One region of the Streptomyces sp. NPDC020192 genome, then DNA from elsewhere that is predicted to be linked to it. Evidence: riboswitches for the same ligand, from Rfam matches in the RefSeq annotation. Region 1 holds a riboswitch; each other region holds the start of a gene.
What was found. Region 1 has a riboswitch for cobalamin ahead of ACH47Z_RS03070 (prenyltransferase/squalene oxidase repeat-containing protein). Riboswitches for the same ligand answer to the same signal wherever they lie in the genome.
Positions count from the first base shown of each region.

Region 2: it holds a riboswitch for cobalamin, as region 1 does, so the genes downstream of both, ACH47Z_RS00315 (cobalamin biosynthesis protein) here and ACH47Z_RS03070 (prenyltransferase/squalene oxidase repeat-containing protein) in region 1, are expected to answer to the same signal.
Region 3: it holds a riboswitch for cobalamin, as region 1 does, so the genes downstream of both, ACH47Z_RS05665 (CbtB-domain containing protein) here and ACH47Z_RS03070 (prenyltransferase/squalene oxidase repeat-containing protein) in region 1, are expected to answer to the same signal.
Region 4: it holds a riboswitch for cobalamin, as region 1 does, so the genes downstream of both, ACH47Z_RS12655 (ribonucleoside-diphosphate reductase subunit alpha) here and ACH47Z_RS03070 (prenyltransferase/squalene oxidase repeat-containing protein) in region 1, are expected to answer to the same signal.

Region 1 covers NZ_JBIRXG010000001.1:661,415-665,083, forward strand. The annotation lists gene ACH47Z_RS03060 (hypothetical protein) at 38-898, shown strand; partial or broken gene ACH47Z_RS03065 (phosphotransferase family protein) at 1,278-1,670, opposite strand; cobalamin riboswitch at 1,730-1,863, shown strand; gene ACH47Z_RS03070 (prenyltransferase/squalene oxidase repeat-containing protein) at 1,978-3,204, shown strand; gene ACH47Z_RS03075 (SCO2322 family protein) at 3,201-3,669, shown strand, end outside.
Region 2 covers NZ_JBIRXG010000001.1:57,929-61,597, forward strand. The annotation lists gene ACH47Z_RS00305 (anion permease) at 46-1,305, shown strand; gene ACH47Z_RS00310 (hypothetical protein) at 1,337-1,564, shown strand; cobalamin riboswitch at 1,707-1,849, shown strand; gene ACH47Z_RS00315 (cobalamin biosynthesis protein) at 1,947-2,909, shown strand; gene ACH47Z_RS00320 (cobyric acid synthase) at 2,906-3,669, shown strand, end outside.
Region 3 covers NZ_JBIRXG010000002.1:268,342-272,010, reverse strand. The annotation lists gene ACH47Z_RS05675 (histidine phosphatase family protein) at 1-171, shown strand, start outside; gene ACH47Z_RS05670 (CbtA family protein) at 304-1,056, opposite strand; gene ACH47Z_RS05665 (CbtB-domain containing protein) at 1,078-1,299, opposite strand; cobalamin riboswitch at 1,336-1,478, opposite strand; gene ACH47Z_RS05660 (enoyl-CoA hydratase/isomerase family protein) at 1,577-2,680, opposite strand; partial or broken gene ACH47Z_RS05655 (acyl-CoA dehydrogenase family protein) at 2,677-2,784, opposite strand; gene ACH47Z_RS05650 (helix-turn-helix transcriptional regulator) at 2,861-3,669, opposite strand, start outside.
Region 4 covers NZ_JBIRXG010000005.1:177,482-181,150, forward strand. The annotation lists gene ACH47Z_RS12655 (ribonucleoside-diphosphate reductase subunit alpha) at 1-1,986, opposite strand, end outside; cobalamin riboswitch at 2,111-2,239, opposite strand; gene ACH47Z_RS12660 (GNAT family N-acetyltransferase) at 2,241-2,795, opposite strand; gene ACH47Z_RS12665 (NACHT domain-containing protein) at 2,951-3,669, shown strand, end outside.

The DNA.
Region 1 (3,669 bases):
CTGTCCCACCCGCCTGACCAGCGAAGGTGATGCGTCGATGCCGCAGCCCGTCCTTCTGCTCGGGGCCGGCCCGGCCGCGTACGGGTTCCCGCTGGAGCGGATCGCCGAGCTCCGCCCCGTGATCCTGGTCGACACCGCCGTACCCGACTGGGCGCGCCCCTTCCTCTCCGGCCACCTCGCGGCCGACCCGGCACGGGAGGCGGAGACGGCGGAGGCGATCGCGCGGTACACGGACCGGCACCCGGTCGCGGGCGTGCTGACCTGGACCCGGGAGCATCTGCGCACCGCCGCGCGGATCACCGGGTATCTGCGGCTGCCGGGCCTGCCGTACGAGACCGCCGCGGCCTGCGCGCACCCAGCGGCGCTACGGGACCGGCTCGCCCGGCACCGGGTGGTACCGGAGGGGCCCGAGGACACCGCGGGGCCCCTGGTGTCCGCCGAGACCGTCGTCCTGGACGACGAGGTCCGCATCGTCGCGCTCACCCGTACGACGCCCGGGTCGCACGGTCGCTCGCCGCTGCGGCACTCGGTCCACGCCCATGACGGGTTGCTGCACAATCGGTTCCTGCGGCAGACCGTCGAGCGAGCGGTACGGGCGCTCGGGCTCACGCACACCATCGCGCACGTGCGTCTCCGACTGACCGGGCGGGGACCTCGGGTGACCGGGGTCCTGCCCTATCTGCCGGGTGACTTGATTCCCCTGCTGGTGGAGCGGGCGACCGGGGTGGATCTGGCAGGGGTGGCTCTGGCGCTGGCGTGCGGGACGGTGGTCGACGCGGTGCCCTGGCGGGAGCGGGCCGCGGCGGTTCGCTTCGCGGATTCGGCCGACGGCCGCTTGTACCGGGTGGTGGAAGGGGAGGATGCGGCGGAGTGTGATCGGGTACTCGGGGCTGCCTAGCGGTTTCGCCGTTGAGGGTTCGACCGTCTTCGGGCTGACTGTCCGTCGTGGTTGCTCGCGCCCGCGCGGCGGAGCCGCACCTCGATACAGCCCCGCGCCCCCAGGGAAGCTGTCCCACCCTATGTATCAAGTGCACGGCGTCTTCCAGGAGTTCGACCTCCCGGGGTGTCATCGTCGGGTTGGCCGCCCTCCGTCGCCGTGCCTCCCCCAGGGCCTCCTCCGTCAGCTCCGGCGGGTCGGGGAGGAGGGCCTCGAGCATCGTGAACGCCGGGGACGCGAACGCGGTGTCCGATACGGCGACCTGGGCCAGGATCACGGACGACATGGACCAGTCCAGGGCCGGGGGGCCGTCCTCGGTGTTGGACCAGTCGATCACCTGGGGGCCGGTCGGGGTGAGCATCACGTTGTCGGGGTGGAGGTCGAGGTGGAGGACGCGGGTGTGCGGGGCGGCCGGGTCGCGGCCCGGTACGGCGTGCAGGCGGCGCAGGAGGGAGGCGAGCAGGGTGCCGGCCTCCGCCGGGTCCACCTGGCCCTCGGTGAGGGCGGTCAGCAGGGTCGGGCCGGAGAGGCGCTCCATGACCAGGTCGGTGGGTGAGGCGGTGGGGCGTACCCGGGGTGCCGGATAGCCGTGGTGTCGTACGTACGTCATCACGGCGGCCTCGGCAGCCGCGTCGCCCCAGCCGTCCCGGTCCCGGCGCAGCACCCACGCGTCGTCGATCTCGTACACGTCCGCCGAGCGGCCCGAGCCGAGCAGTCTCCCCGTCGTCGTCATGACCGTGACCCTAGTCACCGCCGCCCTGTGCCCACAGCCACTCGTCGGCTCGCGCGGGGCTGCCGGTAAGGTGGCGGGGTCGTCATCACACCCGTACAGGGGGAAGCCGGTGCAATTCCGGCGCTGACCCTCCCCCATCCGTGAACCGCCCCAAGGGCGGTGAGCCGGACCGACCCGGACGGGATGCTGACCGGCTCGCGTGCTCGGCGGCCCGCCGCGCACGGCACCGTCGAGGTTTACGGAGCCGAGCCGCCCGGGGGGTCCCCGCGCGCTGCCCGGCTCCCCGCAGGAGAGGCAGTCGCCGACCATGAACGTCCGCCGCAGCGCAGCGGCTCTCGCCGCCGTAGGCGTGCTGGCCGCCGCCGCGCCCGCCACGGCCGCCGGGCCGTCCCCGTCGCCCAAGGTCGCGATCCCGTCCGGGCTGTACGGCAGGACGGACCCCACGTACGACGGTGTGTGGCGCCAGTCGCTGACGCTGATCGCCCAGCGCACGCTCGGCTACGAGCCGGCCGCGAAGGCCGTGGACTGGCTCGCCGGCCAGCAGTGCGCGAACGGCGCCTTCGCCGCGTTCCGCGCCGCCCCGGACAAGGCCTGCGACAGCAAGGTCATGGTGGACACCAACAGCACGGGCGCCGCCGTACAGGCCCTGAAGGCGGTCGGCGGACACGCGGACGCGGTCGGCAGGGCCGTGGACTGGCTGAAGTCCGTGCAGAACAAGGACGGCGGCTGGGGCTACTCCCCCGGCGGGGCCAGCGACACCAACTCCACCTCCGTCGTCATCGGCGCCCTGACCGCCGTCGGCACGGACCCGGCGAGCGCCGGCAAGGGGGGCAAGTCCCCCTACGACCTGCTGGCCGCCATGTCCATCCCCTGCGGCCAGGTCGGCGGCGGTGGCCTCGCCTTCCAGCCGGGCAAGAAGGGCACGCTGTACGCCAACGCGGACGCGACGGCGGCGGGCGTGCTCGGTGCGCTCGGCAAGGGGTTCGTCACGACGACCGGCAAGGCGCCCGGCAACGACGCGTGCGTCACCGGCAAGCACCTCACCCCGGCACAGGTCGCGGACAACGCGGGCGGGCACCTCGCGAAGGTGGTCGCGAGGACCGGCCATCTGACGTCCACGCTGCCCGGGGCCGCGGACCAGCCGGACTTCGGCAACACGGCGGACACGGTGGTCGCGCTCGCCGCCGACGGGCGCCTCGCCCAGGCGCTGCGGTCGTACACCTGGCTGGAGAACAACGCCGCGCACTGGGCCGAGCAGAGCGGCCCGGCGGCCTACGCCCAGCTGATCCTCGCCGCGCACGCGGTCGGCGCGCAGCCGGGTGACTTCGGCGGCACCAGCCTGGTCCGGTCCCTGAACGCGCTGGGCCCGGCCCCGAGCATGGCCTCCGCCGGGCAGGAGACCAAGAAGGGCGAGAAGTCCGGGAAGTCCGGTGGCGGTTCGGCGTTCGGCGTGTGGTGGTTCGTCGGCGTGTGCCTCGTCGCGGGCATCGGCATCGGCTTCCTGCTGAGCGGCCGGAAGAAGCAGCAGCTGTGACGGCGGTCCGCCGGGCCACGGGTCTGCTGCTGGCCGCGTTCGCCGTGCTGGTCGCTGCGGTGGCCCCGGCGCACGCCACGGGCTACCGCTACTGGTCCTTCTGGGAGCGCACCGACGGCCACTGGACGTACGCCACGCAGGGCCCGTCGACCGCCCGCCCCGACGACGGCGCGGTGGAGGGCTTCCGGTTCGCGGTCAGCGCGGACTCGGCCGACGCCGGCCGGCCCCGTGGCACGGCGGACTTCAGCGCCATCTGCTCGTCCACACCGGCGGGGTCCGGCATGAAGCGGGTGGCGCTCGTCCTCGACTTCGGCACCCCGGCGGACGCCCCGTCGGGCGAAACCCCGCCCACGGGCCGAACGGCCTGCGCCCGCGTACCGGCCGACGCGACGACGGCCGACGCCCTGGCCGCCGTCGCCAAACCCCTGCGCTACGACACCAACGCCCTGCTCTGCGCCATCGCGG
Region 2 (3,669 bases), 600 kb from region 1:
GCCTACGTTCGTCCAGCCAATGACCTCGAACGAATGCCTGGGTAAATGGAAAGCTTCTCGCTGATCCTCGCGATTGTGGTGGTGACCGCACTCGCGTTTGATTTCACGAACGGTTTCCACGACACCGCCAACGCGATGGCCACCACCATCTCGACAGGCGCCCTGAAGCCCAAGATCGCAGTTGCCATGTCGGCCGCCCTGAACCTGGTGGGCGCCTTCCTCTCCGTGGAGGTCGCGAAAACGATCTCCAAGGGTCTCGTCGACGAGAAGGGGATCCGTCCCGAGGTCATCTTCGCCGCCCTGGTCGGCGCGATCCTCTGGAACCTGCTGACCTGGCTGGTGGGCCTGCCGTCGAGTTCCTCGCACGCCCTGATGGGCGGCCTGATCGGCGCCACGGTCGCCTCCGCCGGCTTCGGTGCCGTGCACGGCGACGTGCTGGTGACCAAGGTGCTGCTCCCGGCGGTCGCCGCGCCGCTCGTCGCGGGTCTGGCGGCCATGCTGTCCACCCGCCTGTCCTACGGCATCGGCGGCAAGAACGAGGGCGAGGCCACCCGCAAGGGCTACCGCGCCGGCCAGATCGCCTCCGCCGGCCTGGTCTCCCTCGCCCACGGCACCAACGACGCCCAGAAGACGATGGGCATCATCACCCTCGCGCTGATCGCGGGCGGCTCCATCGCCCCGGGCTCGAACCCTCCCACCTGGGTGATCCTCTCCGCGGGCCTGGCCATCGCGCTCGGCACCTACATCGGCGGCTGGCGCATCATCCGCACCATGGGCACGGGCCTGACCGACCTGGAGCCGCGCCAGGGCTTCGCCGCCCAGACCAGTGCCGCGACCGCCATCCTGGCCTCCTCCCACCTGGGCTTCTCGCTCTCCACCACGCACGTCGTCTCCGGCGCGGTGATGGGTACCGGCCTCGGCCGCAAGGGCGGTGTGGTCCGCTGGTCCACCGCGACCCGCATGGTCGTCGCCTGGCTCCTCACCCTCCCGGCCGCCGCGCTGGTCGGCGCGGGCGCCGAGTCCGTCACGGACCTCGGTGACTGGGGCACCGCCGTCGTCGCCGTCTTCCTGGTCGCCGCGAGCGCCACGATCTGGAAGCTCTCCCGCCGCGAGGTCGTCGACCACACCAACGTCGTGGCGGAGACCGAGGAGCCGGCCGGTGTGGTGACCACCGCCATCGCCGCCGTCACCCCGCCCCCGGCGGGCACGATCGGCGAGGACCTGACGGCCACCATCCCCTCCCCGGCCGCCGCCGAACCCGCGGCCCCGGCCACCTCGGCCACTCCGCCGGCCGCCACCGTCTGACCCCGGCCATCCGGTTACCCAAGGAAGCATCATGAAGATCGACTGGTCGGCCATCGGCTCCGTCTTCGGCGTCAGCCTCGCGGTCACGGTGGGCCTGGTGGCCCTGTTCACCCTCGGCGTCAACGGCCTGGCCCGGCGCGAGAAGGCGGCGGCCCAGGGCGACTCCGCGGCCCTCGCCGTCACCGGCGCCTACGTCTGCTTCGCGGCCTGCGCGGCGGCGGTGGCGTACGGCATCTACCTGATCGTGGCCAAGGTCTGACCGAGCGCCACGAACCCGGCACCACGAAGGCTCCCCTCTCTCCTGGACAGAGGGGAGCCTTCGCCATACCCAGAGGTCACGGGCGCCCCGCGATGTGGGGATCGGCACACTCTCCCCCTGCAGGTCAACGGCAAGTTGACGGCCGTTCCGGGCGCGTGGTGGACTGCCCAGGCCATGTACGGCGGCAGGAGAGGAAGTCGGTGCGAATCCGGCGCGGTCCCGCCACTGTCACCGGGGAAGAACCCCCGGGAGCCAGGAACTCTCACCGCCGAATCTCGTCGAACCAGGGCGCGGACACCCTGAGTGAGGACATCGATCGCCATGCCCGGCTGCCGAAGGACCCGTACCAGGCCCGCTCCTGTACCCACGGCCGGCTGAGCCCATGGGTGCCGATCGCTCCTACGCGTACGGCGCCGCCGCCGGCCTTCTCGGTGATCTGCTCCTCGGCGATCCGCGCCGCGGGCATCCGGTCGCCGTGTTCGGGCGGGCGGCCACGGCCGTGGAAGGCGCGTTGTGGCGCGACCACCGCGGCTGGGGCACGCTGCACACCGTGGTGTGCGCGGGTGGCGCCGTCGCACTCGGCACGGTCGCCGCACGCGCCGTACGCCCCTCCCCCGCCGCCTCCGCCGCGCTGACCGCCGCCGCCGTCTGGTCGGTCGTCGGCGGCACATCGCTCGCGCGCGAGGCCCGCACGATCGGGCAGGCCTTGGAGCGCGGGGACGTCGAGGCGGCCCGGGAGCGGCTGCCGCATCTGTGCGGCCGGGACCCGCAGGCGCTGGACGCCGACGGGATCGCCCGGGCCGTGGTCGAGTCCGTCGCCGAGAACACCTCCGACGCCGTGGTGGGCGCGCTGGTGTGGGGTGCGGTGGCCGGGGTGCCGGGGCTGCTCGGGTTCCGGGCGGTCAACACCCTGGACGCGATGGTGGGTCACACATCCCCCCGCTACCGGCGCTACGGCTGGGCCTCCGCCCGCCTCGACGACGTGGCCGGCTGGCCGGGGGCCCGGCTGACCGCCGTACTCGCCGCCGTGGCCGGACCCGACCCGCGCGGTGCCCTGCGCGCCTGGCGGACGGACGCCCGCAAGCATCCGAGCCCCAACGCCGGGCCCGTGGAGGCCTCGTTCGCGGGCGCGCTCGGCGTGCGCCTGGGCGGGACGCTCTCGTACGGCGGCCGCGTCGAGCACCGGCCCGTCCTGGGCGGGGACACCGGCCGGGCGGTCCGGGTCACCGACATCGACCGGGCCGTACGGCTCTCCCGCCGCGTCGGCCTGCTCGCGCTCGGCACCACGGTCGCCGCGCGCCTCCTCGTCACAAGCGTCAAGGGTCTGAAGGGACGTGGGAAGTGAACGGGGGACTCCTCGTCGCCGGCACCACCTCCGACGCCGGCAAGAGCGTCGTGACGGCCGGGATCTGCCGGTGGCTGGTGCGCCAGGGCGTGAAGGTCGCGCCGTTCAAGGCGCAGAACATGTCGCTCAACTCCTTCGTGACCCGGGAGGGCGCGGAGATCGGCCGGGCCCAGGCCATGCAGGCCCAGGCCTGCCGGGTCGAGCCGACCGCTCTGATGAACCCCGTGCTGCTCAAGCCCGGCGGCGAGCAGAGCAGCCAGGTGGTGCTGCTGGGCAAGCCGGTGGGCGAACTGAGCGCGCGCGGCTACCACGGCGGGCGTCAGCAGAAGCTGCTCGGCACCGTGCTGGACTGCCTGGCCGAGTTGCGGGGCACGTATGACGCGGTGATCTGTGAGGGGGCCGGGTCGCCGGCGGAGATCAACCTGCGGCGCACGGACATCGTGAACATGGGGATCGCCCGCAACGCGCGGCTGCCCGTGCTGGTGGTGGGAGACATCGACCGCGGGGGCGTCTTCGCCTCCTTCTTCGGCACCGTCGCCCTGCTCTCGCCCGAGGACCAGGAGCTGATCGCCGGGTTCCTGGTGAACAGGTTCCGGGGCGATGTCTCGCTGCTGGAGCCGGGGTTGGAGATGCTCCGGGGTCTCACCGGGCGGCGTACCTACGGCGTACTGCCGTTCCGGCACGGGCTCGGCATCGACGAGGAGGACGGGCTTCATGTGTCGCTGCGCGGGGCTGTCCGCGAGTCCGCCGTGGCTCCGCC
Region 3 (3,669 bases), on a different contig from region 1:
CGTACGCTCGCCGTGGTCGAGCCGGAGGTCGTACGGGCCACGGCCGTTCATGCCCTGGGCCTGCCGGCGACCGTCTTCTGGCGGCTGGACGTGCCGCCGCTGACGGTCACGGAGCTGAGCGGGCGCGCCGGACGCTGGAATCTGCGGCTCGGGCATCCCCTGGCCGGCTGAGGCGGCGGCCGTGCCGAGGTTCGAGCCGCGTCGCGGCGCAGGCAGGGCTGGGGATGTCCCGGCACCCGGAGCAGGCGAGAGGGCCCCTGGAATTCGCCGGTTCCGAGGGGCCCTCTCGTGTCGCGCATCCGCTCAGTCGGCTGCCGGCACCGTCCTCCCGGAGCGGGTCGACACGGGCTTGGGGTTCAGCAGCCGATCGGCCAGTTCTCCGAAGAGCAGGCCGAAACCGCTCCACAGCACCGTCTGGATGGCGAGCGCGGAGAGCCGGAACCGCCACAGCAGGGTCGCCGGGAAGCCTGTCGGCACCTCGTTGACCGCCGGCAGGAACTGGTAGGCCAGGCCGATCACGACGGCGAAGCCGGCCACCGCGACCACCGTCGCCCACCAGGTGCCCAGGCTCGGCGCGAGCCGTTTGCCCAGGATGGTGGCGGCGACCGCGAGCAGCACGCTGAGCAGCATCATCAGGAAGTACAGGGTCGTCCGCTTGCCGATGGTGTCGGGGCTGCCGACCGACGGCGGATTGGCCGGGTACTTCAGGAACGGTACGACGTACACGGCGAGCAGCGCGCAGCCCGACAGCAGCAGCGCCGTCGCCCGCGGGCCGAACCGGCCGACCCGGCCGAGGGCGAAGCAGTACGCGAGTGCGGCGACGCCGCCGAACGCCACCCCGTAGACCAGGACGCCGGTGGCGAGACCGGCGGTGGACTGCAGGGAGCGGGAGACGACCACCATCTCGTGCTCGTGGGAGTGGGCCTCCTCGAAGCTGATCGCCTTGTCGACGTTCGGCTCACCGAGGACGTACGCCACCACCAGGGCGAGCACGCCGGCTGCCAGGCCGGCGAGCATGCCCCGCACGAGGAGGTTTCTTACGGTTGCGGAACTCATGGGCGCGCGGCATCCCCCGCCTCAGTGGCAGGGGAAACCGAGCAGGTGGCGGGCGTCGTGCACCCACTCGTGGACACCCGTGCCGCTGAACACGGAGGTGGCGCCCTGCTCGGCGCCGACGAAGTACAGCAGGATCATCATCAGGATGCCGAAGAAGACCGCCCAGGGAGCTATCGCCTTCAGCGGCAGCTTGGCGGGGATGGCCGGAGTGGTGGCTGTCGGCTGGGCGACGGTCTGCGCCATGGCAGAACCTCCTCCGGGAGTTCGCGTCCCATCTCGGTGATGCAGGGGACGACGGCCACGGGTCTGACTCACAAGCGCCCCTAGGGGCTCTCGCATACAGTGGCGCGACCGTTCCGGGTTCCCACCGGCTTCCGTCTCGCCGTCGTCGATATCGGACGGACCGTACCGCGTGGCGCGGGCGGGGCCAGGACCGCCTCGGCCCGGCGTGATCTTCCTCTCGCGCCGGACGGGCTCGGCTCCCGCCCGGCGGCGCCGTCCGGCGTCGGGGCCCAGGCGCTCAGCAGGCCGCCGCCTGCGGGCCGGAGTTGGGCCCGGCGAGTCCCAGTTCCCGGTCGCCGAGCGGGGCGAAGCAGCGGGCCACGTCGGCGTCGGTGACCTCGGCCAGGGTTGCCGGGGACCAGCGGGGACTGCGGTCCTTGTCGATGACCTGGGCGCGGATGCCCTCCACCAGGTCGTGGGTGCCCAGCGCGGCGCAGGAGACGCGGTACTCCTGGTCGAGTACCCGCTCCAGCGAGCCGAGACGCCGGGCGCGGCGCATCGCGGCCAGGGTGACCTTCAGGGCGGTGGGCGACCTGGCGAGCAGGGTCTCGGCCGCCTCCTTGGCGTTCGGGTCGCCGTGGGCGAGCAGCCGCTGGAGAATCTCCTCGACCGTACCCGCGCTGTAGCAGGAGTCGATCCAGTCCCGGCGCTCGGCCAACTCACCCTGCGGCGACGGCTGTACGTGGCGCGCCAGGGCGTCGGGCACGGACTGTACGGCGAGAGCGTCCACGAAGTCCCGGAGTGCGGCGGACGGGATGTGGTGGTCGGCGAGCCCGCACAGCAGGGCGTCACCGGCGCCGATCTGCGCGCCGGTCAGCGCGAGATGGGTGCCCAGCTCGCCGGGTGCCCGGCCGAGCAGGTAGGTGCCGCCGACGTCGGGGACGAAGCCGATGCCGGTCTCCGGCATCGCCACCCGCGACCGTTCGGTGACGATCCGGACGCTGCCGTGTGCGGAGAGGCCGACTCCGCCGCCCATCACGATGCCGTCCATGAGGGCGACGTACGGCTTGGGGTAGCGGGCGATGCGGGCGTTGAGGTGGTACTCGTCGCGCCAGAACGCCGCCGAGGCGGCGCCGTCGCCGTCGCGGGCGTCGTCGTGGACGGCGCGGATGTCACCGCCCGCGCACAGGCCGCGCTCCCCGGCGCCGGTGATCACGACGGTCTCCACCGCCGGGTCGTGCTCCCAGGCGGTCAGGGCCGCGTCGATGCGGCGGACCATCTCGTGGTCGAGGGCGTTGAGGGCCTTCGGCCGGTTGAGGGTGATGTGGGCGGCCCGTCCGGCGGTGCGGAACAGGACGGTTTCGTCGGTGTGCGGCAGGCCGCCTCCCGCGGTGCCGGTCATCCGAACACCTTCGGCAGGCCATGGGCCGCTATGACGCGCATGATCTCGTTGGTTCCTTCCAGAATCCGGTGCGCTCGCAGGTCGCGGACGATCTTCTCAATGCCGCACGCGCGACGCTCACGCCGGAGAGGAACTGTGTCACGCCGGTCGGCTCACACCGTGCAGCCGGCCTCCGGCAGGTCAGCCGGCGGGGCTGGGCTGGTCGTGGGTGGCCGCCCAGCTGGCGAGGAGCTGGAGGGCGTCGTGGTCGGGGGTGTGGGGTGCGGCGCTGTAGGCGGTGAGGGTGAGGCCGGGCTGGGCGGGGAGTTCCATGGCGTCGAAGTCGAGGGTGAGGACGCCGACGGCGGGGTGGCGGAAGGACTTGCGCCCGGTGTGGTGCAGCCGCACGTTGTGCTTCGCCCAGGCGGTGCGGAACTCCTCGCTGCGGGTGACCAGTTCACCGATCAGCCCGGTCAGGCCGGTGTCGTGCGGGGCGCGTCCGGCCTCGGTGCGCAGCAGGGACACCGTGGTGTTCACGGACTCCTCCCAGTCGGGGAAGAAGTCGTGCCCGCGGGGGTCGAGGAACTTGAAGCGGGCGATGTTGACGGGCGGGGCGGCGCCGTCGGCGAACAGCGGGGAGTACAGGGCGCGGCCCAGACGGTTGACGGCCAGGATGTCCAGGCGGCCGTTGCGGATGAAGGCCGGGGAGTCCGTCATGGACCCCAGGACGCGCAGCACGCTGTCCGGCAGCGGCCCGCGGGCACGCCTGGCCCGCCGGGTCGGGCGCTTGGCGGCGGCACGGGCCAGGTCGTGGAGGTGCGCGCGTTCGGCGTCGTCGAGCTGGAGGGCGTTCGCCACGGCGCCGAGGACCTCCTCCGAGGCTCCGGCCAGGTGGCCGCGCTCGAGGCGGACGTAGTAGTCGATGCTGACGCCGGCGAGCAGGGCGACCTCTTCCCGGCGCAGGCCCGGCACACGCCGGTTTCCGCCGTACGCGGGCAGCCCGGCCTGCT
Region 4 (3,669 bases), on a different contig from region 1:
CGCCTCCCGGGTGCGCGCGTCCCACACGCCCAGGTCCTTCAGCTCCTGCACCAGGTACGAGTTGACCTGGAGGAACTCACCGGACAGCGTCTCGCGCTTGAACAGGTTCGACACCTGCGGCTCGATGCACTCGTACACGCCCGCGATGGAGGCGATGGTCGCCGTCGGCGCGATCGCGAGGAGCAGCGAGTTGCGCATGCCGGTGGACGCGATGCGCCTGCGGAGCGCGTCCCACCGCTCGGGCCAGGTCAGCTCGACGTCGTAGTGGTCCGGGTGCAGCACACCCTGGGCCGTACGGGTCTTCTCCCAGGCCGGCAGCGGACCGCTGCGCTCGGCGAGGTCGGCGGAGGCCTCGTACGCGGCGAGCATGATCCGCTCGGCGATCCGCGTGGACAGGGCCTTGGCCTCGGGGGAGTCGAAGGGCAGGCGCAGCTTGAAGAAGACGTCCTGGAGCCCCATCGCGCCGAGGCCGACCGGCCGCCACTTGGCGTTCGACCGGCCCGCCTGCTCGGTCGGGTAGAAGTTGATGTCCACGACCCGGTCGAGGAACGTGACGGCGGTGCGGACGGTCTCGTCCAGCCGCGCCCAGTCGATGTCACCGTCGGTCACGAACGCACCGAGGTTGACCGACCCCAGGTTGCAGACCGCCGTCTCGCCGTCGTCCGTGACCTCCAGGATCTCCGTGCAGAGGTTGGAGGAGTGGACCACGTGACCCGGCAGGGCCGTCTGGTTGGCGGTGCGGTTGGCCGCGTCCTTGAAGGTCATCCAGCCGTTGCCGGTCTGCGCGAGGGTGCGCATCATGCGGCCGTACAGCTCACGGGCCGGGATGGTCTTCTTCGCCAGGCCCTGGGCCTCCGCCTTGCGGTAGGCGGCGTCGAACTCCTCGCCCCACAGGTCCACCAGCTCCGGCACGTCGGCGGGGGAGAAGAGGGACCACTGCGCGTCGGCGTTGACCCGGCGCATGAACTCGTCCGGGATCCAGTGCGCGAGGTTCAGGTTGTGCGTACGGCGGGCGTCCTCACCGGTGTTGTCCCGCAGCTCCAGGAACTCCTCGATGTCGGAGTGCCAGGTCTCCAGGTAGACGGCCGCGGCACCCTTGCGCCGGCCGCCCTGGTTCACGGCCGCCACCGAGGCGTCCAGGGTCTTCAGGAACGGCACGATGCCGTTGGAGTGCCCGTTGGTGCCCCGGATCAGCGAACCGCGGCTGCGGATCCGGGAGTACGACAGCCCGATGCCACCGGCGTGCTTCGAGAGCCGGGCCACCTGGTGGTAGCGGTCGTAGATGGAGTCCAGCTCGTCCAGCGGGGAGTCGAGGAGGTAGCAGGACGACATCTGGGGGTGCCGCGTACCGGAGTTGAAGAGCGTGGGGGAGGAGGGCAGGTAGTCGAGGCGGCTCATGAGCCCGTAGAGCGCGGCGACCTCGTCCAGTGCGCGGGCCGTGTCGTCCTCGGCCAGTCCGCTCGCCACCCGGAGCATGAAGTGCTGGGGCGTCTCGATGACCTTGCGGGTGATCGGGTGCCGGAGCAGGTAACGGCTGTGCAGCGTGCGCAGACCGAAGTACCCGAAGCGGTCGTCGGCGCCGCTGTCGACCAGCCCGTCGAGCCGCTCGGCGTGCAGCCGTACGAACGCGGCGGTGCGGTCGGCGATGAGACCCTCCCGGTGCCCCACGGCCACGGACCCGGTGAAGGTCGTCACGCCCTGCGAGGCGGCCTCGGCGCGGATCGAGAGGGTCAGCAGCCGGGCGGCCAGCCGCGAGTAGGCGGGGTCCTCGGAGATGAGCCCGGCGGCGGCCTCGGTGGCCAGTTCGCGCAACTCCGCCCCGTCGGCGCGGGCGGACCGGCCGCGCAACGCGGCGGCGGCGACCCGGCCGGGGTCGGCGTCGGGGAGGTCGGCGGTCAGCTCGGTCAGGGTCCGCAGCAACGCGGTACCGGGACCGTCGGTGTCCAGGCCGCTGGCTGAAGCCGGATCTGCTGGCGCGATGGTCACGTGGGGCTCTCCCTCGCTCGGCACGGGGGCCTTGCGGAGGGCAGGGGGCAGCCACGAGCGCGCACGCGTCGCGTCCACCAGCCCACTCCACGAGGCCCGGACGTCTGAGGCACCCGAGCCGGACGGCCGGGCGCGCGCTGCCGGCAGGTCCTCGGACTGACTCTCGTACGCGGATACGCACAAGTACACCGTTGCGGGACAGTTCCGGATTCGCACCGGATTCCCCTGCGGCGACAGCGAGGATGAGCATACATCTAGTGCCGGGTTGTCGTGTCACCCCCAGATGTTGTGTCGCGGTGGTGTCGGAGCGTCAACTCGTAGGTGAGGAGAGTGATGTCGTCCAGGTGTGGCACGGGATTCCAGTCCCGGTCCGGTGTACGGACGAAGCCGAGGCGTTCGTAGAGCCGGTGGGCGGTGTGCATGCTGCGCTGGCTCGACAGGACGACGGCTGTGCAGCCCTCAGTTGAGCGGGCGCGTTCGATGCAGGCGCGGACCAGGGCCTCGCCGGCGCCCCGGCCGCGTGCGTCGGACACGACCGCGAGCGCCCTGATCTCGGCCTCGCCGGGGCCGGCGATGTCGGCGACGGGGCCGCCTGACGGGACGAAGGTCACGCCGCCGACGAGCCGTCCGCCCCCTGTCGCGACGAGGACCTCGGCTGCGGCCGCACGCGCGGCAACATCCTTGAGCACGGGCAGATACGGGTCGCTCTCGCCATAGTCCAGCAGGCCGTCCTGGAGATAGGCCTGGGCTGTCATTTCGCCGAGGGTGTCGTATTCGGTGGGGTCCGCGGGGCGGATCTGGATGTCCATGGTGCGAGTGTGCCGGGGCGTACGACAACGGGCCTCGCGTTTTCGGGGACGGCGGCCGCCGGTGGCCGGGTTGCGGGGCGGGGCGTGAGTGTTTCCATGGAGGTAGGTGCCCGCGGGCCTCCATGCCGGGATCCGTCTCGGAAGGAGCGCGCACCATGACGAGGATCGTCCTTCACCCGCCGGGCAAGGAGCGGCTGCGCAGCGCGCCCATGGCGACGCTGTACCCGAGGCGGGTGTGGCGCCGGGGCAGGCGTGTTCTCCTCGGCTACTGGCACCACGTGACGATCGGGCTGGAGGCCCGGCGCGACACCATCCGCCCCAAGAAGTGGCGCCGATGGTTCTCGTACACCAACGCGACCCGGATCATCTGGGCGTTCTTCCTGTGCCTGCTCCTGATGTGGATGGCGGAGGGTCTCTGGATCCTGTTCACGCATCACACGACCCCCTTCGAGGAGTGGCGCAAGAGGTCCAGTACGGGGTTCGACTCCGTGCTCCGCTTCGTCGGTCCGCTCCTCGCCGCCTCCGTCGCTGCCGCATTCTTCCTGTTCGTCTGGTACAGCTGGACCAAGCGGCGCTATCTCGCGAAGGCGCGCAGGCATCCGCGCGAACTGGTGCTCACCGCCGGGCCGGACATGGCCGAGATCGTGGGCCGTGAGGAGGTCGCCCGGGTCATCGCCCAGCGGCTGCGACAGCGTGAGACCCGCAGGCCGTATCTGCTCGTCGGCGGTGTCGGCACGGGCAAGACCGCCGTGCTGGTGCGGCTCACCGAACTGCTGGCCCGGCAGCACGCCGTTCCCGTGCCGATCCGGCTGCGGGACGCCACCGGGGCCGACCTGAACTTCGAGCGTCTGGCCAGGCAACGGTTCGCCGAGGA